DNA from 2 places in the Streptomyces fractus genome. Region 1 is predicted to be linked to the other one. Evidence: riboswitches for the same ligand, from Rfam matches in the RefSeq annotation. Region 1 holds a riboswitch; the other holds the start of a gene.
The links. A riboswitch is a leader RNA that binds a small molecule or an ion and turns the genes downstream of it on or off. The one in region 1 is predicted to bind glycine.
Positions count from the first base shown of each region.

Region 1 (15,271 bases):
CGGACAGGCGCAGCGGGCCCGCCGGCTGGCGGTCCAGGCCGCCCGCGATGCGGCGCAGGTCGAGCCACGGGATGCCGACGCCGCCGCCCGGCGCGTGCGGGTTCAGCCAGAGCCCGTAGTGGTCCGGGTAGAGCGTGCGCGCCGCGTCGACCCCGCTCACCACCTCGTACGCCCGCGACCAGCCGGAGGCGGAGAGCTCCTGGGCGGACGTGACGCAGGGGGCGTACGAGAAGCCGTCGACCTCCATGTTCCCGTACTGGGCGTCAGGGGATCCGGCCTGGCCGTGCCAGAGCAGCATCCAGACCTGCCCGGCCGCGGGGTCGGCGAGGGCCTTGAGGAGCGCCTCGTACGCGTCGTAGCGTCCCGGCGTCACCTGGCGCAGCATGTGCTCGACCTGTCCGGCCGCGGCCGTGCCCGACGCACTCACCCGTAACCGCCCCTTCGGCTCTTCAACTACGTCCGTGTTCCCATACGTGGCCGGAGAGCGAAGCGCCGACCGGTCACGTCATGAAACCAGCTTAAGCGGCGATACTGACACCGACTTGACGGACGCCGTCACCCTTCTCGTACGTAGAACGGCCGTACGTGTGTACGCAGCCAGTCCGCGACCGGGTCCTGCGTCACATCCAGGAACACCAGGTTGACGGTCCAGGCCACCGGCGCACGGCCCAGCGCCCGCCCCAGCGCGTCCAGCGGAAGCTCCCGCGCGCCCCCCGCGGCGCCGGCCGCCTGCGCCAGTTCCACGCCGATGAACAGGGACGGTTCCGCGTCCTCCACGGTCGCGAGGCAGCGCCGGGCGCTCAGCACCGTGCCGAGCCCCTCGAACTCCTCGCGCACCGCGGCCAGGAAGTCCATGGGGTCGACCTGCCAGTCGGGCTCGCTCAGCACCACGCGGCCGCCCGTCGCCGGGCCGTCGAGCGGCGTGCGCCCGCTGCGGGCCAGTTCGGCGACGGCCGGCGGCGGCAGCGGGACGCCGACCGTGCCGTCCGGGTTGACGGCGATGCCGACCTGCGGCGGAAGGCCGCGCGCGAACTCGACGGCCGGGGCCACCGTGCAGTCCATGCGGCCACCGGTGACCGCCATGAACTGCTGCTCGGAGCTGAACACGGGGACGTAGGCCTGGCCCCCGATCTCCAGGCTCGGCAGATCGAGGTCCCTGCTGGCGTTCGAACCGCCCCGGGGCAGCGGGATCCACACGTGGCTACGGCCGAGCGCCTCGACGATCCGGCCGCCGGCGGCGCTCCCCGCCTGCTGGCCGATGGCCGCGGCGAGGACCTCCTCCAACTCGTTGACGGGCCAGCCCTGCGCGGGGTGGGCGAAGCCGCCCTCGTGCCCCTGGGCGTGACCGTGACCCGGCTCCGGGGTGCCTGGGAACTCCATGACTGCCATCAACCTCTGCCGTTCTGCCCGCTGCTGTGCCCGCCCGACCTTAACTCGTACACACAACGGGACACGGTGCGGTTCCTTCCGCTTGCACCAGGGACGCCGGCGTCAGTCGCCGAACGTGATCCCTCCCAGCGCCTCCATCGCCGCCCGGTCGAGCAGCACCGCCGACGCCATCCCGGCCGGCAGGTTCCCCCGCTCCGTCGCGCTGACGAGCGCGCCCACCGCCCGGCGGTGCCGGGCGAACGCGTACCGGGACACCCCGCGGCCGCGGTCCCGCTGCCCCTCAAGGGCCGTGTCCGCCGGTACGTCGAGCAGCATCAGGTGGACGGCGGCCCCGCGCCGCCGCGCCGTGCGGGTCACCCAGCGGCGCACCCACGCCTGCGTACCGCAGTCGTGCACGACGACGCTCGCGCCCGAGCGCATCGCCCGGCGCAGCCCCACGTAGTGCGCGACCCGGACCAGCGGGCGGTACAGCGCGTACGGCACGCGGCGCGGCATGCGCGCGGCCCAGCGCTCGCGGGTGTCCTGCGAGTCGATCCGGATCTCCGTGACGGCCCGCCGCATCAGCGTCGACTTGCCGCTGCCCGGCAGGCCCGAGAGCACGACGAGGTCGCCCGCCGCGAAGGCGAGCCGGTGCGGCGTGTGACCGCGCCGGCCCCGCAGGTCCCGCACCGAGCGCTGCCCGGGGATCCGCACCCCCGCCACCACGGACGCCGAACCCGACACCGCATACGCCCCCGCGACTGCCTTGTGCACCGTGATCGTCCTCCCCGTTCCGGTCACGCCACCGTTGCCCCTCAAGTGTAAAGAGAAGGTAATGCACCTCAAGGGGTTTCCCTGTCGGACAGGCATGCAATGATGTGCGCGCAAACTGCATACCGGCCGCTTGAATCCGCGCGGGAGAGTTCCGGGCCTCGTACAGAACCATTGACGAGTGCCCGGGCGCCGAAGGAGCAAGTCCCTCCCTTGAATCTCTCAGGCCCCGTACCGCGCGGGCGAGGCAGATCTGAAAAGTGGGGCGTCCTTGTGACGCGGCGCCCCCACCCAAGGTGCAAGCCCCTCGGGGCGAACCTCTCAGGTTCCGATGACAGATGGGGAGGACGTCTCGCGCGCGTTTTTTCGAGACTCCGCCATCGCCGTCATGCCACCGGGAGCACACCAGCTATGACCCGCACCACCGCACTGGACGCCCTGCATCGTTCGCTCGGCGCGACGATGACCGACTTCGCCGGCTGGGACATGCCGCTGCGCTACGCCAGCGAGCGCGACGAGCACAACGCCGTGCGCACCCGGGCCGGTCTCTTCGACCTGTCCCACATGGGCGAGATCACGGTGACCGGGCCACAGGCCGTGGACCTGCTCAACCACGCCCTCGTCGGCAACATCGGCTCCGTCGGCCCCGGCCGCGCCCGCTACACCATGATCTGCCGCGAGGACGGCGGGATCCTCGACGACCTGATCGTGTACCGGCTCGGCGAGACCGAGGCCCCCGAGTACATGGTGGTCGCGAACGCGGGCAACGCGCAGGTCGTGCTCGACGCCCTCACCGAGCGCGCCGCCGGCTTCGACGCCGAGGTCCGCGACGACCACGACGCGTACGCGCTGCTCGCGGTGCAGGGCCCGACCTCCGCCGCGATCGTGAAGTCCGTCACGGACGCGGACCTCGACGGCCTGAAGTACTACGCGGGTCTGCCCGGCACCGTCGCCGGTGTGCGGGCGCTCATCGCGCGCACCGGCTACACCGGCGAGGACGGCTTCGAGCTGTTCGTCTCCCCGGCCGACGCCGAGAAGCTGTGGCAGGCGCTGACCGAGGCGGGCGCCGAGTACGGCCTCGTCCCCTGCGGCCTGTCCTGCCGGGACACGCTGCGCCTGGAGGCGGGCATGCCGCTGTACGGGCACGAGCTGACGACCGAACTCACGCCCTTCGACGCCGGGCTCGGCCGCGTCGTGAAGTTCGAGAAGACCTCGCACGGCGACGACTTCGTGGGCCACGACGCGCTCAAGGAGGCCGCCGCGAAGGCCGAGGCCAACCCGCCCCGCAAGCTCGTCGGCCTCATCGCCGAGGGCCGCCGCGTCCCGCGCGCCGGGATGTCGGTCGTCGCGGACGGCCAGGTCATCGGCGAGGTCACCTCGGGCGCCCCGTCCCCGACGCTCGGCAAGCCGATCGCCATCGCCTACGTCGACCCGGCGCACGCCGAGGCGGGTACGGCCGGCGTCGGCGTCGACATCCGCGGCAAGCACGAGCCGTACGAGGTCGTGGCCCTGCCGTTCTACAAGCGCCAGAAATAGTTCCTTCCAAAGCGCCAGAAGCAGCCCGGCCGCCCGTCGGCGCACCCACCGTCACCAGCACCTTCCCGCGTACAGGAGAATTCGCATCATGAGCAACCCCCAGCAGCTGCGTTACAGCAAGGAGCACGAGTGGCTCTCGGCCGTCGAGGACGGCGTCGCCACGATCGGCATCACGGAGCACGCGGCCAACGCGCTCGGTGACATCGTGTTCGTCCAGCTCCCCGAGGTCGGTGACACCGTGACCGCGGGCGAGACCTGCGGCGAGCTCGAGTCGACCAAGTCGGTCTCCGACCTGTACTCCCCTGTCAACGGCGAGGTCACCGAGATCAACCAGGACGTCGTCGACGACCCGGCGCTCGTCAACTCGGCCCCGTTCGAGGGGGGCTGGCTGTTCAAGGTCCGGCTCGCCGACGAGCCGAAGGACCTGCTCTCCGCCGACGAGTACACCGCTTTCTCCGGGAGCTGACCGCACCGATGTCCGTACTGAACGAATCCCTGCACGAGCTCGACCCCGAGGTCGCCGTCGCGGTCGACGCCGAGCTGAAGCGCCAGCAGTCGACCCTCGAAATGATCGCGTCGGAGAACTTCGCCCCGGCCGCCGTCATGGAGGCCCAGGGCTCGGTCCTCACCAACAAGTACGCGGAGGGCTACCCCGGCCGCCGCTACTACGGCGGCTGCGAGCACGTCGACGTCACCGAGCAGATCGCGATCGACCGCGTGAAGGCGCTGTTCGGCGCCGAGTACGCGAACGTGCAGCCGCACTCGGGCGCCTCCGCGAACCAGGCCGCCCTGTTCGCCATCGCCAAGCCGGGCGACACGATCCTCGGCCTGGACCTGGCGCACGGCGGCCACCTCACGCACGGCATGCGCCTGAACTTCTCCGGCAAGCAGTTCAACGTGGTCCCGTACCACGTGGACGACGCCGGTCTGGTCGACATGGCCGAGGTCGAGCGCCTCGCCAAGGAGCACCGGCCGAAGGTGATCATCGCCGGCTGGTCCGCGTACCCGCGCCAGCTGGACTTCGCCGAGTTCCGTCGCATCGCCGACGAGGTCGAGGCGTACCTGTGGGTCGACATGGCGCACTTCGCGGGCCTCGTGGCCGCGGGCCTGCACCCGAACCCGGTCCCGTACGCCGACGTCGTCACGTCCACGACGCACAAGACGCTCGGCGGTCCGCGCGGCGGCATCATCCTCGCCCGCAACAAGGACTTCGCGAAGAAGCTGAACTCGGCGGTCTTCCCGGGCTTCCAGGGCGGTCCCCTTGAGCACGTGATCGCGGCCAAGGCCGTCTCCTTCAAGGTCGCGGCCTCGGAGGACTTCAAGGAGCGTCAGCAGCGCACGATCGAGGGCGCCCAGATCCTCGCCGAGCGTCTGACGACCCCGGAGTCCCGCGCGGCGGGCGTCAACGTCCTGTCCGGCGGCACGGACGTGCACCTGGTCCTCGTCGACCTGCGCGAGTCCGAGCTCGACGGCCAGCAGGCCGAGGACCGGCTCCACGAGGTCGGCATCACGGTCAACCGCAACGCGGTCCCGAACGACCCGCGCCCGCCGATGGTCACCTCCGGCCTGCGGATCGGCACGCCGGCCCTCGCCACCCGCGGCTTCACCGCCGAGGACTTCCGCGAGGTCGCCGACGTGATCGCGCTCGCGCTTCAGCCGTCCTACGACGCCGAAGCGCTGGGGGCCCGGGTCACGGCCCTGGCCGACAAGCACCCGCTGTACCCGAACCTCGGGAAGTAGCACACAGCGGGCCCATACCTCGGGGCACCGCGCACACTGGAGAGTGCGCGGTGCCCCGCACCATGTACGTACCACCCTTCCCTCCGGAGGAGTCCCGTGGCCATCTCGGTCTTCGACCTGTTCTCGATCGGCATCGGCCCGTCCAGCTCGCACACGGTCGGCCCGATGCGCGCGGCCCGCATGTTCGCGCGGCGCCTGAAGAACGAGGGCCTGCTGGCCCACACCGCCTCCGTCCACGCCGAGCTCTACGGCTCCCTGGGCGCGACCGGGCACGGACACGGCACCCCGAAGGCGGTGCTGCTCGGCCTGGAGGGCGACTCCCCGCGCACCGTCGACGTCGAGAAGGCCGACGAACGCGTCGAGACGATCAAGGAACAGGGCCGCCTCAACCTGCTCGGCGCGCACGAGATCCCGTTCACGTACGACGACGATCTCGTGCTGCACCGCCGCAAGGCCCTCCCGTACCACGCGAACGGCATGACGCTGTGGGCGTACGACGCCTCCGGCAAGGAACTGCTCACCAAGACGTACTACTCGGTGGGCGGCGGCTTCGTCGTCGACGAGGACGCTGTCGCGGGTGAGAACCCGATCGTCCCCGACGACACCGTGCTCAAGTACCCCTTCCGCACCGGCGACGAGCTGCTCCGCATCGCGCAGGAGACCGGTCTGTCGATCCCGGCGCTGATGCTGGAGAACGAGAAGGCATGGCGCACGGAGGACGAGATCCGTTCCGGGCTCCTCGACATCTGGCGCGTCATGCAGGCCTGCGTCTCGCGCGGCATGTCCCACGAGGGCATCCTGCCCGGCGGCCTCAAGGTCCGCCGCCGCGCGGCGAGTTCCGCCCGCAAGCTGCGCGCCGAGGGCGACCCCGTGGCCCACGCCATGGAGTGGATCACCCTCTACGCGATGGCCGTGAACGAGGAGAACGCGGCGGGCGGCCGGGTCGTCACGGCCCCCACGAACGGCGCCGCGGGCATCATCCCCGCCGTCCTGCACTACTACGTGAACTTCGTGCCGGGCGCCGACGAGGACGGCGTGATCCGCCTCCTGCTCACCGCCGGCGCGATCGGCATGCTCTTCAAGGAGAACGCCTCCATCTCCGGCGCCGAGGTCGGCTGCCAGGGCGAGGTCGGCTCCGCCTGCTCGATGGCGGCCGGCGCCCTCGCCGAGGCGCTCGGCGGCTCCCCCGAGCAGGTCGAGAACGCGGCCGAGATCGGCATGGAGCACAACCTCGGCCTGACCTGCGACCCGGTCGGCGGCCTCGTCCAGATCCCGTGCATCGAGCGCAACGGCATGGCGGCGGTCAAGGCCGTCACGGCCGCGAAGATGGCGCTGCGCGGCGACGGCTCGCACAAGGTGTCCCTCGACAAGGTCATCAAGACGATGCGGGACACCGGCGCGGACATGTCCGTCAAGTACAAGGAGACGGCGAGGGGCGGCCTCGCGGTGAACATCATCGAGTGCTGAGGCAGCCCGCCTGAGCTGCTGTTTCCTGCGTTTCGGGGAGTTGCGGGCGTTGATCGATAGATCGGGCTCGCACTCCCCAATCGCTCCCCAGGCGGGCGGATTCTCCCCAGGGACTCCCCCACAGGGAGGGGCGGATCGGTGCCCCTCCCGCCCCTGCTTACCAGGGGAAACGCAGATGGTTCGGTCACGCTGAGTGCTCCAGTGGGGACCCGGCTGCGAGTCAGGCCCCGGCGACGTACTGGCGCGCCTACGACTCCGCCTGCTGACCGATCGCTGCTTCATAGAAGGCATCCGCGAGAGCGACGATGATCGAGTTGATCGCCGGCCCGTCGGTGAAGAAGTAGTCGGCCATCGTGTTGTGGGCGTCTTGGTTGTCCGCGACCGCCTCCGTGACAGCCGCCTGGAAGTCCGGTGACTCCAGGAACTGCTTCTTGGAGTTGACCTTGGTCTGGTTGATCAGGTCCGGATCGGTGAGCAACCGCTGGACGAGCCCCTGCACGAACTCCCGGATCTGGTACTGGGCGAACGTATCGGCACCGAACAGGTCGTTCATCTTGTCTATGACGACCTGGAGCGCGACGTACTTCGGATCCTTCTTCGCCCCCGTGCCGGCGCCGCTGATGCCCTTCAGCTGTCCTTCACCCGCGAGCGAGATGTCGACCGCGATCGCCTTGTTGTGCTTGACCCCGACCAGCACCACGTTGGAGAGGTCGACGTCGGCGGCCCAGGCGGACTCTGCGATGACCTTCTCCAGCAGGCGCAGGAAGATCGAGAGCATCTCCATGTAGGGATCGCCGTAGTCGACGATCTGGGACATGAAGTCGTAGAGGCGTACGTAGGTGGAGACGTCCTTGCGGAACAGGTCGAGGGCATTGAGGGCGACCTTGTCCTCTTCCTCGATGGCCCGCGCGTAGCGGCGCCGGAAGTCGTGTTGTGCCGGGCTGATCGCCGCTGAGAGCGCGTTGTTGCCCTTCCGAGCCACCCACAGCTCGGCGACCTTGCGGACGTCGTCCTCGGTGTAGATCCCGGCCTGGGCGAGCTTGTTGGACAGGTGAACGACCACGTACGGGTCAGTCTCGGTCTCCAAGGTCGCGTTCTTGAAGTACGGCTCGAAGGCCTTCTTGATGTCCTCAGGTTTGTTGACGAAGTCGATGACGAACGTCTTGCGCTTCTGCTCCCCGCCCGCGGTGCGGTGGGTGCGATTGAGTCGCGAGAGCGTCTGCACCGCAGTAACGCCTGACAGCTTCTTGTCGACGTACATCGCCGAGAGCAGGGGCTGGTCGAAACCGGTCTGGAACTTGTTGGCGACCAGCATGATCTTGTACGTGTCGCCCTTGAACGCGGCCGCCAGATCGGTCCCAGCACCGGGGTTCATGTTGCCCTCGGTGAACTCGTCATCCTTCGACGGCTGTGGGCCCCAGTCGCTGTGCCAGGTCTCGTTCTCGGGCATCGTCACCCCGCCGGAGAAGGCGACCAGGGTGCGGTAGTTGTAAGAGGCGTCTTCGGCGCGGCGCTTGTCGATGTAGGCGTCTATCGCAAGCTTGTACTTGACCGCGGACTTACGCGAGTCCGTCACCACCATCGCCTTCGCCTTACCTTCGAGGAGGTAGGCGACATTGGCGTGGAAGTGCTCGACGATGATCTGCACCTTCTGGCTGACGTTCGTCGGGTGGAGCTGCACCCACCGCATCAGCCCCTTGCGAGCGGCGGCCTCCTCGACCTCTCCTCCGTCACCATCGCCGGCCTCGGCCTTGCCGGCGATCTTCAGCGCAGTGTCGTAGGACTGATAGCCCTTGAGGACATCGAGGATGTAGCCCTCCTCGATCGCCTGCTTCATCGAGTACAGGTGGAACTCGCGCGGCTTCCCGTCGGGTCCCTTGCGGCCGAACAGTTCGAGGGTCTTGTTCTTCGGCGTTGCCGTGAAGGCGAAGTAGGAGATGTTCTCCGACTCGGCCCGCTCGGTCATCTCCGAAGCCAGCACGGACTCCACATCGACCTCGCCGCCCTCCTCGATCTCCTTGACCTCTTCGGCTGTCAGCACCTGCTTCAGCCGCGAGGAGATCTGCCCTGACTGGGAGGAGTGCGCCTCATCGGCGACTACGGCGAACCGCTTGCCCTTCAGTCCCGCGTCGGACCGGATCTCGTCCAGCGCATGCGGGAAGGTCTGCACCGTCACCGCGATGATGAGCTCACCGTGCTTCAACGCCTGCGCCAGCAGACCCGACTTCGACTTCGCACCGGCCTTGCGGACGTCTTCGGGGCTGATCGTCGCGACGATCTTGCCGGTGCCGTCGATCTGTCGAATCGCGTCCTGCAGCTGGGAGTCGAGCACGGTGCGGTCCACGACCACGATGACCGAGTCGAAGACCTTCTCGTCCTCGATATGCAGCCGAGCCAGCCGGTGGGCCGTCCAAGCGATGGTGTTCGTCTTACCCGACCCGGCCGAGTGCTCGATCAGATACCGCTGACCAACACCCTCTTCCCTCACCGCGTCGACGATGCTCGTCACAGCCTCCCACTGGTGGAACCGCGGGAAGAGCATGCTCGTCCGCCGCACCGAAGCGCCGGTAGTGACGTCCCACTCCTCCTTGGTCTGCACGATCATCAACCGACCGATGATGTTCAGCCAGGCGTGCTTTTCCCAGACTCGTTCCCACAGGTAAGCCGTCGACGACCGCCCGTCCTCACCCGGCGGGTTGCCGGCGCCGCTGTCGAATCCCACGTTGAACGGCAGGAATTGGGTCTTCTCCCCCTCCAGCCTCGTGGTCATCGCTGCCAGGTCGTTCGAGACCGCGAAGTGCACCAGCGCCCGGTGGCCGAACGACAGCAACGGCTCCGGCCGCCCGTTCGTCAACGGATTCCGCTTCTGTTTGTACTGATTGATCGCTTCGTCCAGCGACTGTGTGAAGTCGGTCTTCAGCTCGACCGTGGCCACCGGCAGCCCGTTGACGAAGAACACCAAGTCGAACGTGCGCTGGTCGGCGGTGGAGAAGTGCACCTGCTGCACTACTCGCACCCGCATGGCCTCGTAGTGCGCCGTGGTGGTCGCGTTGAGGGAGGTCTCGGGGCGGAACTGCGCCATCTTCAACCGGCCGCCACCGATGTACTGCACTCCGTTACGCAGGATGTTCAGCGTCCCACCGCCGTGTTCCAACGGCCGGTCGAGCGCCGCGGTCAGCACATCGAGGAACTTCTCCTTCGAACCCGCCGCCTTCAGCGCCTTCTCGTACGCCGGCTTCTGCGTCGCCTCCAGCCATGCGTACAGATCTTCCGGGAACAGCGCCCGCTCACGGTCGTACTCGCCGCCGTCATGGTCGTTCACCGAGTGGAGCCAGCCGTGCGCCTTGAGGTAGTCGCAGATCTCCCTCTCGAAGACCGCCTCGTTGTGGTCGGCCATTACGCCGCCTCTCGTACGTCGATCTGGCCTGTCACTGCTGCTGTGATCAGTGCCGCTCGACGCTCCTGAGCGAGTTCGATGAACCGCTCGGACTCAGCGATCAGTGTGTCGGTCTTCTGGTCCTGCTCGGCCAGGTGCGCTGCGATGCGGTGCTGCTCTTCGACCGGCGGCAGCGTGAGAGGCAACCGACCGAACGTCGCCCAGTTACGAAAGTCGACGCTTCGTTCACGCACATTCGGAGCCTGCGTGGCGAGAAAGCCACTATGCCCCAGATATCGGAGCAAGCGCGAGATGTATACCAGGTCGTCTCCAGCGGTTGCTTCACATACGTGATAAACGGGCGTGGCGTTTCCATGGCTATCGGATACTCCCACAGCGCCCGCAAACCCGTCGAGGGCGTGGAACACCAGGTCTCCCGGCCGGATCTCTTGGTATCCGTGCTCGGTATTAGAGAAGGTATAACCGTCCTCCCGACGGTTACTTCGAAGGGTCACGACGCCATCCCGAAAGGCAGTAACGACGCCTAGACCCGCGACCGCAGGGCGCGAGAGGGGCCGGAGTACCCGCTTGACCGTTGTGTGGCGCCCCACAGCCGACGCCCCCAGAAGAACATCGATTTCTGCGTCGCGCCGCTCGCTGAGCATCTCGATCAGTCGCTTCTGTTCCTCGATGAGTGTGCTGATGCGGGCCGTCTCGCGATCGAGGAAATCAGCGATGTCGCGCTGCTCCGGCAGCTCTGGGAGCGGGATCTGAACCCGTCCAAGGCGTTTGCGTGGGATGCGCTGGCGTGTGGCCCCATCCTGAAGGCTCTCCATGAAACTACGGCTTGGTGCAGCGTTGATAGCGTGGGTGACGTAGCGCCGGTCCGCTTTGGTTTCGTCGCAACGGAGCACTGCAACATCGACGACGGTTACGGCGCGCCCAATCCCAGGGGGGATAATGCAAGCCCGACCCAACGGGTCGGGCATTCTGGCAATGAGGACGTCGCCAGCCCGCACAGGCGAGCAGTTGAGTCGACCGAAAGTCTCTACATTGATGCGCCGGTCCGACCGGTCACGAAAGAAACCATCTCCGACATCTGCCAATTGGAGGAGTCGAATCTCGCCGTCTGGATCTTGGTCCTTACTCTCCACCCAGTCGCCGTCGTGAAAACCGCCCGAAACAGCGAGCGAAGCGACAGATGCTTGCTTCACTTCTCTACCTCCCTCAGCAGGTCGAGAATCTTGGAAACCTGTTTCTCGAGGTCGGCATCGATCTCGGCAAGAGGGCGGGGCGGCACGTATTTGTAGAAGTGGCGACTGAAAGGGATCTCGTAGCCGGCCTTAGTCTTGCCCCAGTTGATCCAGGCGTCAGGAACGTGCGGCTTAACCTCCGCGTCAAAATATGCCTGAATGACCTCGCGCTCCCCTGCCGCACCAACGGTTGAGCCGCCATAAGCGAAGGGAACATTTTCCGTTTCACGCTTCTTCGACTCAGGCTTGGGGTTGCCCTTACGGTCGACGACAGGATTCCCGTCCTCATCGAGCAGGGGTCGCTCGACGGTGATTGTCCAATAGCCAAACTCGTCGTTACGCAACACCTTGGAGAAGTCAGGGTCGGCGTCCTCGAAGTCGGCGTACAACCGCACGACCTCGGCGCGGTCATGGTCGCTGATCTCCCGTCCCTTGGCCCCGAGGTTCTTGCGCATCTTGGTCCAGAACGACGTGCCGTCGACAAGCTGGACCTTGCCCTGACGGTCGCGGTGCTTGGCGTTGTCGAGAATCCAGATGTAGGTGGCGATGCCGGTGTTGAAGAACATGTTGGCCGGCAGAGCGACGATCGCCTCGACGAGGTCGTTCTCCAGCAGCCACCTGCGGATGTTGGAGGGGCCAGATTCGGCAGCGCCGTTGAAGAGCGGCGAGCCGTTCATGACGATGCCGACGCGGCCACCGCCGTCCTCGGGTGCGCGCATCTTGTGGGCCAGGTGAAGCAGGAAGAGCATCTGGCCGTCCGAGGTCGCGGGAAGTCCAGGCGCGAAGCGACCGTAGGGGCCAGCGGAGTCGCGCTCCGCCTGGACCGCCTTGGCGTACTGCTTCCAGTCCACCCCGTAGGGCGGGTTGGACATGCAGTAGTCGAACTGGCGGCCTTTGAAGGCGTCGTCGGTGAGCGTGTTACCGAAGGCAATATTGGTCGCGTCGTGGCCCTTGGCAAGCAGGTCGGACTTGCAGATGGCGTACGACTGCGGGTTGTACTCCTGGCCGTACAGACTCAGCTTCGCGTCGGGGTTCTCAGCGAGTAGGTGCTCCTCTCCAAGGGAAAGCATGCCGCCGGTGCCGGCAGTGGGGTCGTATAGCGACCGGATGATGCCACCCTCGGTGAGGTCGACGTCCTTCTCCGCGAAGAGCAGGTCGACCAAGAGCCGGATCGCGTCGCGCGGTGTGTAGTGGTCTCCAGAGGTCTCGTTCGCGGCCTCGTTGAACTTGCGAATGATGTACTCGAAGGCGTCGCCCATGTCGGAGTTCGACACCACATCGGGGTGTAGGTCAATGGCCCCGAAGGACTTGACGATCTCGCGAAGGAGCCCGGCCTTCTCCAGGGCCAGGATCTCCTTCTTGAAGTCGAAGTACTCAAACACGTCCACGTCGGCGGAGAACCGATCGATGTAGTCGGCGAGGTTGTCCGCCAGCCCGTCCGCATCGGCCAGCAGGTTTGCGAACTCGTAGTTGGAGGTGTTGTAGAACGTCCGCCCTGTGGCCTTCTTGACCTCGATCTTGAGCCGGTTCGGATTCTCGTACTTCTCTGCCAGCTCTCGCACCGTCGCTCGATCGGGCTCGAGGATGCAGTCGAGCCGTCGCAAGATGGTGAACGGGAGGATCACTGTCCCGTACTGGTTGGGGCGATAGGGGCCCCGAAGCCGGTCAGCGATCAACCAGATGAAGTTACCGAGAGCGCTCACAAGGTTCCTCACGAGATTCGTCTAAGCAGTGCCACCTACTTTGCCAGAGGCAGCAGCCAGCGACCCATGGTTCGCCTACGGCCCCCAGGCCGTTACGAGGAGCACCCGTCCTCTGCAAGGTCGATCTTGCGATCACGGTGCGTCGCCCACACGCGGGCTGCCGCAGTAAGTTCGGAGCGGTGAGGCATCGGGCGAGTACGTTCCCAGGTTTCCCATGCGGCCAGGAGCGTGCACGCGAAGAGGGTGACACTGTCGGTCGCGGCGGCGCGGTAGGCCGGTACAGCCCGCATACGTGCCTCGGCCTGTTCGGCGGTGTGGCCAGCGGAAATGAGTCGGGGGATGGCGAGCGCGGCGTCCGCCCACGCTGGGGCCGGGCAAGACAGGGCCCAGTCCAAGAGCAGCAGGTCGCCATCGGGGGTGACAAGCATGTTGTGCGGGGACATGTCGGTGTGGGCGAGTGCGCGGCCGAGTAGTCCGGGCGGATCCGTCTCGGGGAGGAACTCGCTCCACCGGGCGTGCAGCGGCTTCTTGTTCACGTGGTGGGGCCACGGCGTTTCGGAGACGGCCGTCAGCGTGCGTACCAGGGCGTCGAGGTCATCGGAGTTGGGTGACAGGTCCGGGTGGCGGCCCTCGATGTACTCGTATCCGTACAGCTGCCATCCGCCTCCCTCTGCCTCCCACAGCGCACGCGGGGCGTAGGGCGCGTGCCGGGTGGTCTGGGCTTCGTGGCGGTAGACCCAGGCTTGCGGGTCGTCGTGCGGGACGCCTTTGACGAATGTCGCGCCGGCCGCGGTCCGGATGGTGCAGGCGAGCCGTGACATGACGCCGTGGGGCGCGGTTTGTGCCTCCCGGACCGGACCCGTGTGCTGCTCGACCGCAGCCCGTGTCTCGGTGGGGAGGTCGTGCCAATCGGCGCGGTGGTTCACGACTTCTCCTGCGGTGGTGGAACGGAAGGGCGGCCCCCGGTCTGCGCCACACGCTGGCACAGACCGGGGGCCGATTGCGGGTCCTTACGGGTGGTTCGGGCTGTCCGAGCAGTTCGCGTGGCACTGCGAGCACTCGGCGAGGTCCAGTTCGGGCCAGAACTCCATGTCGATCTCGTACCCGGCGAGGGTGATCGCGTCGACGGTGCGGGCGCGGAGCGCCTTGCCGCCGCCGTGCTCCTCGGGGTCGAGGTAGCCGGGCTGGTGGTCGAGGAACCGGCCGAACTGCTCCTCGCAGAACTCGCGATACGCCTTGGTGTGGAGCAGGAAGGCATGCCAGAAGTCGTCGACCAGCGGCGACGGGCTGAGAGGGCGGTCGGCGTAGTCGCAGGCGGCGAGGAAGGCGAGCATCTGGCCCACGCCGCGGTGTGCCCGGTCCTCGGTGAGCTGGGGGAACTTGTGGAGCATGTTCGCCACCAGGGTGCCGCGCATGTCCTCGCCGAGGAGCGTTCGGGCGTCGATCTTGGCGGGCTTGTGTGCCGTGGTCATATGGATTCCTTCGTGTCGTGTGAACGGTGGTCCGACTTGCTCCCGCTTCTTCAACCAGGGCTGCTCGTACGGCTGGTGAAGCGGGGAGTGTGAGGGCTGGCGCGCCCGAAGGCGCGCGAGGCGAACTACAGGTGCTCCTCTTCCAAGTGCTTGCGCATGAGGACGATGTAGTCCGATTCGGCGCTGCCGTCGTAGTCGCGGCGGGCTGCGGCGCGCTGCTGGTCGAGTTCGGCACAGCGGTCACATCCCGGGACCGGGTGGGGGACGTCGCGCCACGGGCTCATGGGGGAAGCGGTCATAGCCAGGCTCCGGGCTCGGCGCGGTAGGGGCGGGTGATCGTTTCGCGGTACGAGAGGTGGCCCGGGTTGGCCTTGAGGTGTGCCTCGTTCCAGTCCTCGGCCTGGTCGAGGGCCTCAGTGGGCTCGCTGGACGCGTTACAGACTCCGCAGTGGCGCTGGAACGTCCACGGTTCGGCGTCGGGCTCGTGGTCCGGCATGATGCGGAACGTGCGGTGCCGGAAGGTCGCGCGCGTCACCTGGCCACCTGCCCGCGCTGCGTGTGCTCCTCGATCTCAACCTTCAACTG
Region 1 is NZ_JBMYHI010000002.1:3,202,185-3,217,455, forward strand. It holds gene ACP4E5_RS16155 (enhanced serine sensitivity protein SseB C-terminal domain-containing protein) at 1-427, opposite strand, end outside; gene ACP4E5_RS16160 (enhanced serine sensitivity protein SseB) at 556-1,380, opposite strand; gene ACP4E5_RS16165 (AAA family ATPase) at 1,492-2,112, opposite strand; glycine riboswitch at 2,274-2,386, shown strand; glycine riboswitch at 2,387-2,487, shown strand; gene gcvT (glycine cleavage system aminomethyltransferase GcvT) at 2,551-3,675, shown strand; gene gcvH (glycine cleavage system protein GcvH) at 3,764-4,141, shown strand; gene glyA (serine hydroxymethyltransferase) at 4,150-5,415, shown strand; gene ACP4E5_RS16185 (L-serine ammonia-lyase) at 5,512-6,882, shown strand; gene ACP4E5_RS16190 (type I restriction endonuclease subunit R) at 7,130-10,279, opposite strand; gene ACP4E5_RS16195 (restriction endonuclease subunit S) at 10,279-11,472, opposite strand; gene ACP4E5_RS16200 (type I restriction-modification system subunit M) at 11,469-13,214, opposite strand; gene ACP4E5_RS16205 (protein kinase family protein) at 13,307-14,140, opposite strand; gene ACP4E5_RS16210 (glycine-rich domain-containing protein) at 14,225-14,686, opposite strand; gene ACP4E5_RS16215 (hypothetical protein) at 14,812-14,985, opposite strand; gene ACP4E5_RS16220 (DUF7848 domain-containing protein) at 14,982-15,221, opposite strand; gene ACP4E5_RS16225 (hypothetical protein) at 15,218-15,271, opposite strand, start outside.

Region 2 (15,271 bases), 4.4 Mb from region 1:
AGAAGGGGCGGATCGTCGAGGACGACCGGGCGTTGCTCGTGATGCTCGATCTTGTCGCGGCGGAGCGCAGGAGCGGGCGGGTCGCGCTGCCAGTGACCACGACCCGTATCGGCGAGCAGGTCGCCGCTTATCACGGGACGCAGGTCGAGTGGACGACGACGTCGCCCGACGACCTGACGCGCGTGGGGCGTGAGGACGGGGCGATCTTCGGTGGGGACGGGCGCGCCGGGTTCATCATTCCCGAGTTCAGCAGTGTGTTCGACGGTGCCGCGGCCTTTGTGCGGCTCATCGGGCTCGTCGCCCGTACGCAGCTGACCCTCAGCCAGATCGACGCGCGGATTCCGCGGGCGCACGTGCTCAAGCGGGATCTGGCGACGCCGTGGGCCGTCAAGGGGCTCGTCATGCGCCGCGTCGTTGAGGAGGCGGGCGAGCGGTCCGTGGACACGACCGACGGAGTGCGGGTCGTGGAGGCCGACGGGCGCTGGGTGATGGTGCTGCCCGACCCGGCCGAGGCCGTCACCCATCTGTGGGCCGAAGGACCGGACGACGCCTCCGCGCAGCAGCTGCTCGACGAATGGTCGGCCGTTGTGGACAGCGCCGGCCGCTGACCCGGATATCCGCTGCTCGACGCCTATTTCGGGCGTCGAGCAGCGGGACAGTGGGGTCGTTGCGTGGTAGGGGCCGCGACGTGCGACGATGTGCGGCATGCCGCAGCAGCCCCCCAAACGGAGCACCCCAGAGCGCCCCGCGCGCCCCGACGCCTCCATGTCGCTGCTGACCAACGTCATGGATCACAGCCTGGACGACGGGTACGCGGAGGCCACCGCGCGCAAAGAGGCGCTGGGCCAGAGCGGTCTGCCGAAGACGCTGCGGGCGAAGCTGGGGCTCGCGGCGGGACTCGTGCTCGCCGCGCTCGTGGTGACGGTGGGCGCCGCGCAGGCCCGCGTCGCCGCGCCGGTGGTGGCCAAGGAGCGCGAGGAGCTCATCAACCGCATCGACCGGGAGACCGAGTCCGCGGACAAGCTGGAGGGACAGGTCGACTCGCTGCGCGGGCGTGTGGGCGAGATGCAGCGCGAGGCGTTGAAGAAGCACGGTGGCGAGCAGGGGGAGTTGGCGGGGGTGCTCTCCGGCGCCGTCGCCGTGCACGGCCCCGGTGTGAAGCTCGTCGTCGACGACGCCAAGTCGGCCACCACGGGCGACGGGAGCGGTCCGCGCGAGAGCAACGGTTTCTCCGACACCGGCCGCGTACGTGACCGGGACATGCAGCGCGTCATGAACGGTCTCTGGCAGTCCGGCGCCGAGGCCATCAGTATCAATGGGCAGCGCCTCACCTCGCTGTCCGCGATCAGGGCCGCGGGTGACGCGATACTGGTCGACAACAAGCCGCTGGTGCCGCCGTACACGGTGCTCGCGGTGGGGGACGGGCAGCGGCTGAGCACGCGGTTCCAGAACAGCGCCGACGGTCTCTACCTGCACGCGCTGCAGGAGAACTTCGGGGTCAGGACCAGTATTTCGGCCCAGGACGACATCAAGCTTCCTGCCGCCCCCAGCGTGATCGTACGTACAGCACAGCCGAGAGCAGAGCAGAAGGGCACATCGTGATCGCCGTACTGGGCCTCGTCGTGGGAGTCGTGGTCGGTCTTTTCGTCCGGCCCGAGGTTCCGGCGGTCGTCGAGCCTTACCTCCCCATCGCCGTCGTCGCGGCGCTGGACGCGGTGTTCGGGGCGCTGCGCGCCATGTTGGACGGGATCTTCGACGACAAGGTGTTCGTCGTCTCGTTCCTGTCGAACGTCGTCGTGGCCGCGCTGATCGTCTTCCTGGGCGACAAGTTGGGCGTCGGCGCGCAGCTGTCGACCGGTGTCGTCGTGGTGCTCGGCATCCGCATCTTCTCCAACGCGGCCGCGATCCGGCGGCATGTGTTCAGGGCGTGAGGCCGATGAGTAAGAACGAGAACGAAGAGAACGCCGAGAGCCGCGAGAACGTGCGGAGCGGGCAACCGGACGGCGAGACCGAGCAGTTGCGCAGGGAGCTTCCTGCCGAACTGCCTGCCGAGGTGCCGCCGGAGAGCCGTACGCCGGAGGTGGGGCAGGAGCCGGAGGAGTCGGAGTCGGGTCCGGCTGAGTCCGAGGCGCCCGAGGCGGAGCCGGTCGGCCCGGACGTCGTCGAGCCCGAACTGACCGGGCGGCAGCGGCTCGTGAAGGGTCTGTGGCCGCCACGCGCGTCGCGTGCCCAACTCATCATGGCTGTGCTGCTGTTCGTCCTGGGGCTCGGGCTCGCCATCCAGGTGCGGTCCACCAGCGACAACAGCGCCCTGCGCGGTGCGCGTCAGGAAGATCTCGTTCGCATCCTCGATGAACTGGATGATCGAACTCAGCGTCTTGAGGATGAGAAGCAAGGTCTCGTGGACCAGCGCACCGAGCTGGAGAGCAGTTCGGACCAGGCCGACGAGGCCCGCAAGCAGACGGCCGAGAAGCAGAAGCAGCTCGGCATCCTGGCGGGCACGACGGCCGCGCAGGGGCCCGGGATCACCATGACCGTCACCGACACGAAGGGGGCCGTGGAGGCGGACATGCTGCTCGACGCCATCCAGGAGCTGCGCGCCGCCGGCGCGGAGGCGATCCAGGTGAACGATGTCCGTGTCGTGGCCAACACGTATCTGACGGACGGCAGTGGCGGGAAGGGGATCAGCGTGGACGGGCACCGGATCAGCCGTCCCTACCGGTTCAAGGTCATCGGCAAGCCGCAGGACCTGGAGCCGGCCCTGAACATCCCCGGGGGTGTGGTGCAGACGCTCGAGAAGGAGCAGGCCACGGTGGCCGTGAGCCGCTCCGGCAAGATCGTCGTGGATGCCTTGCGATCGGCGCAACGGCCTGATTACGCTCGGTCGTCCTCGGAGTGAAGCCGGGGGTGCATGGTGGATACCGTGCGAGGGCATGACGTTGCGGGGGGTCGCCGCAGCAAGGGTGGTGTGCGTGGTGGAAACTGTTTGGCGGATACGGACGTTGTGAGGGTGTCCGTGTCAATCATGTACGCGATGTACGCCGATGTGTGCAGTCAGGGTTCGTCCTGCCCCACGGGCGGGTCTGTTTCGGTCAAGGGGAATCGCCCGTGAAGTTGTTTGCGAAGTTGTTCGGCAAGAGCGCGCGTGAGGACGCCCGTCATCGCGCGCCGCGGCAGGGAGACGTGCCGGAGACGCAGGTGGGTGAGCGCCCGCTGTTCCGGGACCAGGTCGCCGGAGACAATTCGGGCGGACAGGGCGCGTCGTCTGTTGACCCTGCCGGTTCCGGCCGCATAGGTTTCGGAGAACCGTCAACCTCAAGTACGGGTGGAGGGTTTACCCCCGACCCGTACGCGTCCCACGCCCCCGCGGGGCAGCCGCGGCAGGAGGATCCGTCCATGTCGGCCCTGGTGTGTACGAGGTGCGGAAACCAGAACGGGGAGAACAGCCGGTTCTGCTCCAACTGCGGTGCGCCGCTGCGTGGCGGCGCGACGCCGGAGGGGCCGTCGGAGACGACGTCCACGATCTCCATCTCCGGCCTCGAGTCCTACGACCCGGAGGCGACGGGTCAGACGCAGCTTCCGGCCCTCTCGCCCGAGGCGCAGGCGGCGGTCGACGCGCTGCCGCTGGGCTCGGCGCTCCTGGTGGTGCGGCGCGGTCCGAACTCGGGCAGCCGCTTCCTCCTGGACGGCGAGCTGACCACCGCGGGGCGCCACCCGCAGAGCGACATCTTCCTGGACGACGTGACCGTGTCGCGTCGCCACGTGGAGTTCCGTCGCCTGCAGGACGGCTCGTTCACCGTCGCCGACGTCGGCAGCCTCAACGGCACGTATGTGAACCGTGAGCGCATCGACTCGGTGACGCTGAACAACGGGGACGAGGTGCAGATCGGCAAGTACCGGCTGGTGTTCTACGCGAGCCAGCGCGGTATCTGAACCGTCCGCGACCCTTCAGGAAGGTCCATGCTGCACACGACGAGTGGCGGTGCCCCAGGGGGTACCGCCACCACGGACAGTCGGCTGATGAGCATCGGCACCGTACTGAACGTGCTCCGAGAAGAGTTTCCCGAAGTCACCATCTCCAAGATCCGGTTCCTTGAGTCCGAAGGCCTCGTCGAGCCCCGGCGGACGCCTTCGGGCTACCGGAAGTTCAGCCCGGACGATGTCGAGCGGCTCGCCCATGTGCTGCGTATGCAGCGGGACCACTACCTGCCGCTGAAGGTCATCAAGGAGCAGCTCGACGCCCTGGAGCCGGGCGAGACGCTGTCCGTGCCCGCGCCGGGACGCCCCGGCGACGCGGAGGACGGCGACGACGTGCCGACGGCCGCGCGGGTCGGCCGGGACGAATTGCTGGCCGCCGTCGGCGTCGAGGAGCACGAGCTCGACGAATGGGAGTCGTACGGGCTCCTCACACCCCTGCCCGACGGCGGCTACGACGCCTCCGCCGTGTTGGTCGCCGAGCTCATCGGCGAGCTGGCCCGGTTCGGGATCGGGCCGCGGCACCTGCGGGTCATGCGGGCGGCCGCGGACCGGGAGGCCGGCCTGGTGGACCAGGTGGTGGCCCCGCTGAAGGTGCACCGCAACCCGCAGACGCGGGCGCATGCCGAGGCCCGTGCCAAGGAGCTGGCGGGCCTCACCGTGAGGCTGCACTCGGCACTTGTGCAGACCGCGCTCGGGGTGCGTCTGCCCTGATCGCGGGCGCGGGTGAGCACCGATGGCCCGGTCCTCGGTGGATGCCCGACTACCCAAACCGACCGGGCACGTCCTAGGGTTGCTGTGTGAACGAGCTCGACGTCGTAGGTGTCCGGGTCGAAATGCCCTCCAACCAACCGATCGTGCTCCTGCGTGAAGTGGGAGGCGACCGGTACCTCCCCATCTGGATCGGACCGGGGGAGGCGACCGCGATCGCCTTCGCCCAGCAGGGCATGGCGCCCGCGCGTCCGCTGACGCACGACCTTTTCAAGGATGTCCTTGAGGCGGTCGGCCAGGAGCTCACGGAAGTGCGCATCACGGACCTGCGCGAAGGCGTCTTCTACGCGGAGCTGGTGTTCGCGAGCGGGGTCGAGGTCAGTGCCCGCCCGTCGGACGCCATAGCCCTGGCGCTGCGCACCGGTACGCCGATCTTCGGCAGTGACGGGGTCCTGGACGATGCGGGGATCGCGATCCCCGACGAGCAGGAGGACGAGGTGGAGAAGTTCCGCGAGTTCCTCGACCAGATCTCTCCCGAGGACTTCGGCACCAACAGTCAGTGACCTCCAGGACGACGGCCGGACCGGCCGTCGAGCGGCGGCGCCGTCGGGACATTCGGCTAGCCTTTCCCGGCGGTGGGTCACGGGAAACCACTCTTAGGGTGATTATCACTCGGCGTGCCTAGTGTGGCGTTCGTTGACGCACCCCCTGTGACTGCCTACCGTCGACAAGGCAGGTCAATGAGGAGGTCGGCGTGAGAAGCAGCGGCGACGGTACGGCGACGGGCGGTCCGTACCTGTTTGACGGCAGCGCGGCCGATCACACTCCGCAGCGCCCGCAGGCCGTGCCTGTGGTGGCGGGGGAGAGCGGCTCGGCCGCTTCCGAGCAGCTGGGATACCGGGGGCCGACGGCATGTGCGGCGGCCGGCATCACCTACCGGCAGCTCGACTACTGGGCCAGAACCGGCCTTGTGGAACCCAGCGTGCGCTCCGCGTACGGATCGGGGACACAGCGGCTCTACAGCTTCCGGGACGTGGTCGTCCTCAAGGTCGTCAAGCGTTTCCTGGACACGGGCGTCTCGTTGCAGAACATCCGGACCGCCGTGCAGCACCTGCGCGAGAGCGGCTTCCGGGATCTGGAGCGGATGACGCTGATGAGCGACGGCGCGACCGTGTACGAGTGCACGTCGCCGGACGAGGTGCACGACCTGCTCCAGGGCGGCCAGGGGGTCTTCGGGATCGCCGTGGGCGTCGTCTGGCGGGACGTGGAGGCCGCGCTCTCGCAGCTGCACGGCGAGCGTGTGGACACCGGCGAGACGATCGTGCCGCCGAACCCGACGGACGAGCTCGCGAGGCGGCGGGGCAGGGCCGTGTGAGGTCCGTACGGCCCCGTTGTCAGTGGCGTAGGGCAGCATCGGTGATGTGAGAACCGCGCCCACGATCCTGCATCTCGACATGGATGCCTTCTACGCCTCTGCGGAGCAGGCGGCGAAGCCGAGCCTGCGCGGGAAAGCGGTCGTCGTGGGCGGGCTGGGTCCGCGCGGCGTGGTGGCCACGGCGTCGTACGAGGCGCGGAAGTTCGGGGTGCACTCGGCGATGCCGATGGGGCAGGCGCGCAGGCTCGCGCCGCACGCCGCCTATCTGGTGCCGCGTTTCCGGCTCTACCGGGAGATCAGCGAGCAGGTGATGGGTCTCCTGGGCGCCCTTTCGCCGCTCGTCGAGCCGCTGAGCCTGGACGAGGCGTTCGTCGATCTCGAGGCCGGTGAGGCGGCCTGGGACGCCGCGTCGGCGGAGGCCGTGGGGCGTCGGCTGCGGGCCGACATCCGGCGCGTGACCGGGCTGACCGGGTCCGTGGGGCTCGCCGCGTCCAAGATGCTCGCGAAGATCGGTTCGGAGGAGGCCAAGCCGGACGGGCTCGTGCTCATACGCCCCGGTACCGAGCGCGCGCTGCTCGGGCCGCGGTCCGTGCGGATCCTGCCCGGCGTCGGGCCCGCGACGGCGGACCATCTGCGGCGGGCCGGGATCCAGACCGTGGAGGAGATCGCGGGGGCCGGTGAGGACGAGCTGGTGCGTCTCCTCGGCAAGGCGCACGGCAGCCACCTGTACGAGATGGCGCTCGCCCGCGACGAGCGGCCCGTCGTCGCCGAGCGGGACTCCAAGTCCGTATCGGTCGAGGACACGTACGACGTGGACATCCATGACCGGGTGCGGGTCCGGATGGAGGTGCGCAGGCTCGCCGGCCGGTGCGTGGAGCGGCTGAGAGCGGCCGAGCGGTCGGGGCGGACCGTGGTGCTCAAGGTGCGGCGCTACGACTTCTCGACGCTGACGCGCTCCGAGACGCTGCGGGGGCCGACGGACGATCCCGGGGTGGTGCGGGAGGCCGCGGCGCGGTTGCTGGAGAGCGTGGACACGACCGGGGGCGTGCGGTTGCTGGGGGTCGGTGTCAGTGGGCTCGCCGACTTCACGCAGGAGGATCTGTTCGCGCAGTTCGCCGCCGCGGAGGAGGCGGCCGCGGAGGCCGCGGCCGAGGAGCCGGAGGGAGAGGCGGCCGCGGTCGAGCCGGTGGAGGCCGCCGAGCCCGTCGAGCGGAGATGGCTGGCCGGGCACGATGTGCGGCATGCCGAGTTCGGGCCGGGGTGGGTGCAGGGGAGCGGGCTCGGGCGGGTGACCGTGCGGTTCGAGACGCCGTATGCGGTGGTGCCGGGGCGGGTGCGGACCTTCCGGGTCGACGATCCCGAGCTGGAGTCGGCGGATCCGCTGCCGCTGGTGGAAAGAGCCGTCGAAGGTGGGGGAGCCGTCGGCGGGGGCCGCGATCAGGTCGGGTCGTCCTCCGCGCCCGCGACCTTGCCGAACGTGACGTCGGGCGACTGAGGAGCCGTGATGTCCAGACCGTAGTGGTGGTAGAGCTGGAGCTCCTGCTCCGGGGAGAGATGGCGGCCCACGCCGAAGTCGGGGGCGTCCTTGATCAGGGAGCGTTCGAAGGGCACGTGCAGCGTGCCGTCCGTGAAGTCGCTGGGCTCGAGCGGGACGAACGCGTCGCGGCTGAACAGGCCGGTTCGTATCGCGGCCCATTCCGGCACGCCCGTGGCGTCGTCCAGGTACACCTCGTCGATGGTGCCGATCTTGGCCCCGTCGCGGTCGAAGGCCTTGCGGCCGATCAGATTGCGCGGATCGACATCGGTCTGCACGGGCCCTCCAACTGATCGCGATGATCGCAACTCGTCTGTAAGCACTACGAAAGAGCACATTGCGTAAGGCGGCCACTCGGGGGCTCCGGTCAAGTAGCCGCTGGTAGGCTGGCAGACGGCTGCTGACCCCGTGCGGGAGAGTCTTCCGACGGTAGTCGGGGGCGCCGAAGGAGCAAATCCTCCCCGGAATCTCTCAGGCCCCTGTACCGCACGGACGAGGTCACTCTGGAAAGCAGGGCGGGGTGCACGGTTTCCGCTCTCACCGACGGTGCAAGCCGGTGCGTTCCGTGTTCTCGCGGGGTGGGCCGGTGAAGCTCTCAGGTTGAGATGACAGAGGGGGAGGCCGTCCGGGTACCCGCGCCATGGTGCCCCTCGTAGGTCGCAATGACCAGGAGGCCTCCGCAATGACCGCCAACCGTATTCCGCTCTCCCAGCTGGAGCGAGGGATCCCCTTCGAGCAGCGCCACATCGGCCCCGATGAGGCCGCTCAGGCCAAGATGCTCGCGCAGGTCGGCTACGGCTCGCTGGACGAGCTGACCGCGGCCGCGGTGCCCGATGTGATCAAGAGCGCCGAGGCGCTCGACCTTCCGGCCGCCCGCAGCGAGGCCGAGGTGCTGGCCGAGCTGAAGTCGCTCGCCGAGCGCAATGACGTTCTCGGTTCGATGATCGGCCTCGGCTACTACGGGACGTTCACGCCGCCCGTCATCCTGCGCAATGTCATGGAGAACCCGTCCTGGTACACGGCGTACACGCCCTACCAGCCGGAGATCTCGCAGGGCCGCCTCGAGGCGCTGCTCAACTTCCAGACCATGGTCGCCGAGCTGACCGGCCTGCCCACCTCGGGCTCCTCGCTGCTCGACGAGGGCACGGCCGCCGCCGAGGCGATGGCCCTCTCGCGCCGCGTCGGCAAGGTCAAGAACGGTGTCTACGTCGTCGACGCCGACGCCCTGCCGCAGACCATCGCCGTCATTCAGACGCGCGCCGAGCCGACCGGCGTCGAGATCGTCGTCGCCGACCTGAGCGAGGGCATCCCCGCCGAGGTCGCCGAGCGCGGCGTCGTGGGCGTGCTCGTGCAGTACCCGGGCGCCTCCGGCGTCGTGCGGGACATCAAGCCCGTGATCGACCAGGCGCACGAGCTGGGCGCCATCGTGACCGTTGCCGCTGATCTTCTTGCTCTGACGCTGCTCACCTCGCCCGGCGAGCTGGGCGCGGACATCGCCGTCGGTACGACGCAGCGCTTCGGTGTCCCGATGGGCTTCGGCGGCCCGCACGCCGGATACATGGCCGTGCGCGAGAAGTTCGCGCGCTCGCTGCCCGGCCGCCTGGTGGGTGTCTCCGTCGACGCCGACGGCAACAAGGCGTACCGCCTCGCCCTGCAGACCCGCGAGCAGCACATCCGCCGCGAGAAGGCGACCAGCAACATCTGCACCGCGCAGGTGCTGCTCGCCGTCATGGCCGGCATGTACGCCGTCTACCACGGGCCCGAGGGCCTCAAGTCCATCGCGCGGCGCACCCACCGGTACGCCACCCTGCTCGCCGCGGGGCTCACGGCGGGCGGCGTCGAGGTCGTGCACGGCGCGTACTTCGACACCCTCACCGTGCGCGTGCCGGGCAAGGCCGCCGAGGCCGTCTCGGCCGCGCGCGAGGGCGGCGTCAACCTGCGCCTCGTGGACGCCGATCACGTCTCCATCGCCTGCGACGAGACCACCACGCGGGCCCAACTGGGCGCCGTGTGGAGCGCGTTCGGTGTCGACGCGGACATCGAGGCGCTGGACGCCGAGGCCGAGGACACGCTGCCGGGCGGGCTGCTGCGCGAGGACGACTACCTGACGCACCCCGTCTTCCACCAGTACCGCTCCGAGACGTCGATGCTGCGCTACCTGCGCACGCTGGCCGACAAGGACTACGCGCTCGACCGCGGCATGATCCCGCTGGGCTCCTGCACGATGAAGCTCAACGCGACGACGGAGATGGAGCCGGTCACCTGGCCCGAGTTCGGCCAGCTGCACCCCTTCGCCCCCGCCGAGCAGGCGCAGGGTTACCTGACGCTGATCCGTGAGCTGGAGGAGCGGCTCGCCGAGGTCACCGGCTACGACAAGGTGTCGCTGCAGCCGAACGCCGGTTCGCAGGGCGAGCTCGCCGGTCTCCTCGCCGTCCGCGGCTACCACCGGGCGAACGGCGACGAGCAGCGCACCGTCTGCCTCATCCCGTCCTCCGCGCACGGCACGAACGCCGCGAGCGCCGTGATGGCCGGCATGAAGGTCGTCGTCGTGAAGACCGCCGATGACGGCGAGGTCGACATCGAGGACCTGCGCGCCAAGATCGAGCAGCACGCCGAGCAGCTCGCCGTCCTCATGATCACGTACCCGTCGACGCACGGCGTCTTCGAGGAGCACGTCGCCGACATCTGCGCCGCCGTGCACGACGCGGGCGGTCAGGTCTACGTCGACGGCGCCAACCTCAACGCCCTTGTGGGGCTTGCCAAGCCGGGGCACTTCGGCGGCGACGTCTCGCACCTGAACCTGCACAAGACGTTCTGCATCCCGCACGGCGGCGGCGGTCCCGGCGTCGGCCCGGTGGGTGTGCGCGAGCACCTCGCCCCGTACCTGCCGAACCACCCGCTCCAGCCGGCCGCGGGCCCCGAGACGGGTGTCGGTCCGATCTCCGCCGCCCCGTGGGGTTCCGCCGGGATCCTGCCGATCTCCTGGGCGTATGTGCGGCTCATGGGCGGCGAGGGGCTGAAGCGGGCCACGCAGGTGGCCGTGCTCTCCGCGAACTACATCGCCAAGCGGCTCGAGCCGCACTTCCCGGTGCTCTACAACGGTCCGGGCGGGCTCGTCGCGCACGAGTGCATCATCGATCTGCGGCCGCTCAGCAAGGCGACGGGCGTGAGCATCGACGATGTCGCCAAGCGGCTCATCGACTACGGGTTCCACGCGCCGACCATGTCGTTCCCGGTCGCCGGGACGTTCATGATCGAGCCCACCGAGAGCGAGGACATCGAGGAGCTCGACCGGTTCTGCGACGCGATGATCGCGATTCGCGGCGAGATCGAGCGGGTCGCCTCCGGCGAGTGGGCGGCCGACGACAACCCGCTGCGGAACGCTCCGCACACGGCCGGGATGCTCGGCGGCGACTGGGCGCACGCGTACAGCCGGGAAGAAGGTGTCTTCCCGGCCGGAGTGGTCGCTTCGGAGAAGTACTGGCCGCCGGTGCGGCGTATCGACCAGGCGTTCGGCGACCGGAACCTGGTGTGTTCCTGCCCGCCGCTCGACGCCTACGAGGGCTGATCCACTCGGGACTGCGCGGCCGCCGGTCGCGCAGTCCTGCTCAGTCGATCCCTACGCCGCCGTCACGACCCGGCCCAGTGGGCGGTGCGGGGCGATGATCTTTCCGTTGGGCAGCAGCTCGCCGGTGTCCTCGAAGAGCAGGACCCCGTTGCACAGGAGGCTCCATCCCTGCTCGGGGTGGTGAGCCACAGGGAGTGCGGCTTCCCTGTCCTCGGATTCCGCTGTCGGGCAGGCTGGCTGGTGCTGGCACATGGATGGGATCTTTCGCTGCGAAGTGATCTCGATGACGTGGGCTGTGCTTGCTGTGTTCGCTGTACGGGCGGTGCTGGTGGTGCCTGTCGTGCCGCGGCTTGAAGGCTTGTTCATGGCCGCCCCCCGTTTTCGTGAGTTCTGGAACCCAGTGTTGCCCTGTGGGCGTCAATCCGCAGGGATTTCCTTGCAGCGGTCCTTCTGGGTTGGAGACGCATCACCCGTGCGGACGGTTCAGTCCAACTCGACTCTCCCTTCGGGTGGTTAGGAGTGGTCGGTACGGGCTAGTCCGCTCGGGCACGGCTGTGCCCCGCGACCGGACGGCGGACGGCGCGGGGCACGGGCACGGGTGACCGGGGCCGTCGGCGGGCCCCGGTCGGTCAGGCGAGCAGGCCGGCGGGGGCCGGAGCCGGGGCCGGTGTCAGGCGGTGGGTGAGGACCGGCAGAAGCTCGGCCACCCGGTGCGGGCGGTGCGGGGCGATGCCCGGCGGGGCGGGTGCCAGCGGGACGAGGATGTCGTCGGCCGCGGGCTGGCCGCTCGCCGGGTCGGCGGTGCGCTCGCCGTGCAGCCACAGCGTGAGCATGTAGAGCTCGGGCACCGAGAGCAGCCGCGGCTGATAGGCCTGGGGCAGCGACTCCGCCTGCCGCAGGGCCCGTTCGGTCGACCTGATGTAGGGGCCCTCGAAGAAGTGCGAGAAGGCCCAGCCGTCCGGAGTGAGCATGGTGTCGGCCGCCGCCACCGCGCGCTCCCCGCAGCGGATCATGAACCGCCAGCCGGTCAGGCGGGCCCTGGATGGCCCGGTGGACTCGGTGATGTGGTCCAACACATGGAGAGGCAGCGGGAGTTCGGGAGTGGCGGGTCCCTGTGCGGCGCGCAGGGACGGGGTGCGGGCCTCGCGGACGGCGGTGGGGGAACCGAGGGCCGTGAGGACGCTGCGCAGGGCGGGCGCGGGAGCCGGTGGGACGTGCAGCGGCATGGTGGATCGCCTCTCATTCGACAGGCATGTGATGCGAGGGCGGTGCGGGACGAGCGGACGGCACTGTCTGCTGCGGGTGCACAGGGGTACACGGGGCGGAGAGGGCGGGGGCCTGGTCTGTGCCCGGGCCGCGGGCGCCAACTCTCTGTCTCGCCAGCGGAGTTTATACGATGCGTGTTCACGGAGTGTTTCCGCTAGCACGCCCTCCGGATTTCGCAAGGTGCTATTCGGGCGCGATTCCCACGGTGTTTTGTGGGCATCCTCCCCACTTTCGGTGGGGTAGCCGCACGTGACCTCGATGTCTTTCGGTCGAGCGGTCGGCCTGTTCTTGTCGGCGTTTTTCACCAGGGCCGCGAGCGACGGAATCTGCGGGCGGCCGCATGCCTGAGGAATGTGCCCGCGGGTAACCGGCTAGAGCGTACTGCTCCGTGGACGCGAGCGGGGCGTTATGGATCACATTGCCGGGGCATCATCCACCGTGACACGCGGCCGGGACGGAGCAGCAACGGGTCGCCCGTGCGAGGAGGGACGCTTCCATGGGGGAGAAGGTCGTTGCGGAGGCGGTCGGGCTGGCCGACCCGCGGCGCTATCGGGAGAAGCTCAAGGAGTGCCTGGAGGGGTTCGGGAGACTGCTGGAAGAGAAGCGCTTCGACCGTCCGCAGAATCTCATGGGGCTCGAGATAGAGCTGAATCTCGCCGGGCCCGACGGGCTGCCGAGAATGATGAATGCGGAAGTTCTGGAGCGCATCGCGAGCCGCGATTTCCAGACCGAACTCGCGATGTTCAATCTCGAAGTGAACATTGCCCCGCACCGGCTCGGCGGCCGCGTTCTCGATCAGCTCGCCGAGGAACTGCGCACGGGGCTCGGATATGCGCACCGGAAGGCGAACGAGGTCGACGCGGGCATCGTGATGATCGGCATTCTGCCGACGCTGAGCGCGGACGACCTGGTCTCGGCGAACCTGTCGGACGTCGACCGCTACACCCTGCTCAACGACCGGATCGTGGCCGCGCGCGGCGAGGACTTCGTGCTCGACATCGCCGGCGTCGAGCGGCTGACCTGCACGTCCTCCTCGATAGCCCCCGAAGCCGCGTGCACGTCCGTGCAGTTGCACCTCCAGGTGACGCCGGGGCGGTTCGCCGATGTGTGGAACGCGGCGCAGGCGGTCGCCGCCGTGCAGATCGCGCTCGGCGCCAACTCGCCCTTCCTGTTCGGGCGTGAGCTGTGGCGCGAGTCCCGGCCGCCGCTGTTCCAGCAGTCCACCGACACCCGGCCGCCGGAGCTCGCGGCGCAGGGCGTGCGGCCGCGCACCTGGTTCGGGGAGCGCTGGATCGATTCCGCGTACGACCTCTTCGAGGAGAACCTGAAGTATTTTCCGCCGCTGCTGCCGATCCTCGACGACGAGCAGCCGCTCGACGTCCTCGCCAAGGGCGACACCCCGAGCCTCGCCGAACTCGTCCTGCACAACGGCACGGTGTACCGATGGAACCGCCCCGTGTACGGGATCGCGGACGGCGTCCCGCACCTGCGCGTCGAGAACCGGGTGCTGCCCGCCGGGCCCACCGTCACCGACGTCATCGCCAACACCGCGTTCTTCTACGGTGTCGTCCGCGCCCTGGCCGAGGAGTCCCGGCCGGTGTGGTCGCGGCTCCCCTTCGCCGCCGCCGCACGCAACTTCGACGCCGCCTGCCGGTACGGCATCGACGCGCGCCTGGAGTGGCCGCGCAGGGGCCGGTTCGGCGGCACCGAGCGGGTGCCGGCCGTGAACCTCGTACGGGACGAGCTGTTGCCGCTCGCGGCGGCCGGGCTCGACGCGTGGGGCGTGGAGCCGGCCGACCGGGACCTGTATCTGGGGGTGATCGAGGAGCGGTGCCGGCTGCGGATGAACGGTGCGGCGTGGCAGTCGGCGACGTATCACCGGGCGCTGGAGAGCGGTCTGGCGAGGGACGCGGCGCTCGCGGCGACCACGCGCCGGTACTGCGAGCTGATGCACCGGGGCGAGCCGGTGCACGACTGGCCGGTCGGGCTGCCCGCGCCGGCCGTTCCGCTGCGCTGAAGGGACCGGTCGACCGGCTCAGTTGCCCTTCGCGCCCGCCTCGATGATCGCCTTCAGGATGACCTGCTGGATGTCCGCCGGGTCGCTGACCTGGTGTCCTGAGCCGCCCGTCGCCGCGGCGACCTGCTCGACCTCCCGTTTGTCGGTGTCGGGGCCCACGGCGATGACGATCAGCGGGACGGGATGCGCGGGGTCGGCGAGGTTCCCCAGCTTCTTGATGAGGCTCTCGCGGGAGATCGACCCCGGGTCCTCGTTGACGCCGTCCGTGACCACCACGACGGCGTTGAACCTGCCGCTCTTGTAGGAGGACGTGGCCTCCTTGTAGGCCGCGAGCGTGGTGTCGTACAGGCCCGTCGCCCCGCCCGGCACCGGCTTCAGCGCGGTGAACGCGGCCGACAGGCGGTCGCGCCGGGTGCCGGAGCCGACGTGGTCGCCGAGGCGCTCGGTCGGGACGAGCTTCTTGTAGTCGCGGTCGCCGTCGAGGAACGTGGAGAACTCCCACAGGCCGATCTCGTCCTCCGGCGTGAACGTGGAGAGGGCCGCCAGCATCGACGCCTTCGTCACCTCCATGCGGGACTCGCCGCGGCTGGGCACGATGTTCCCCATCGACGCCGACGCGTCCACGACCGTCGTGATGCGGGCGCTCTGCACCGTGATCGTCCACATGCCGAGGGTCTCCTCGAGCTGCTCCTCCGAGGGCGCCTTGGCCGCCACGCGCGCGTACGGCTGCGGGGAGCGGCCGCCGGCCCGGGAGACGATCGTCGCGGGGGAGCGGCCGCTGTCGGTGCGGAAGCCGTGCTTCTCCAGGATCGAGCGGCCCTCGGG
Region 2 is NZ_JBMYHI010000002.1:7,637,809-7,653,079, forward strand. It holds gene ACP4E5_RS36615 (sugar phosphate nucleotidyltransferase) at 1-608, shown strand, start outside; gene ACP4E5_RS36620 (DUF881 domain-containing protein) at 697-1,602, shown strand; gene ACP4E5_RS36625 (small basic family protein) at 1,599-1,931, shown strand; gene ACP4E5_RS36630 (DUF881 domain-containing protein) at 1,937-2,899, shown strand; gene ACP4E5_RS36635 (FHA domain-containing protein) at 2,983-3,933, shown strand; gene ftsR (transcriptional regulator FtsR) at 3,961-4,689, shown strand; gene ACP4E5_RS36645 (bifunctional nuclease family protein) at 4,776-5,249, shown strand; gene ACP4E5_RS36650 (MerR family transcriptional regulator) at 5,441-6,061, shown strand; gene ACP4E5_RS36655 (DNA polymerase IV) at 6,108-7,556, shown strand; gene ACP4E5_RS36660 (PRC-barrel domain-containing protein) at 7,499-7,873, opposite strand; glycine riboswitch at 7,997-8,092, shown strand; gene gcvP (aminomethyl-transferring glycine dehydrogenase) at 8,278-11,163, shown strand; gene ACP4E5_RS36670 (DUF5999 family protein) at 11,215-11,415, opposite strand; gene ACP4E5_RS36675 (hypothetical protein) at 11,793-12,389, opposite strand; gene ACP4E5_RS36680 (glutamate-cysteine ligase family protein) at 12,926-14,446, shown strand; gene ACP4E5_RS36685 (substrate-binding and VWA domain-containing protein) at 14,465-15,271, opposite strand, start outside.
Region 2: linked by a shared signal. The riboswitch ahead of gcvP (aminomethyl-transferring glycine dehydrogenase) and the one ahead of gcvT (glycine cleavage system aminomethyltransferase GcvT) in region 1 are both predicted to bind glycine.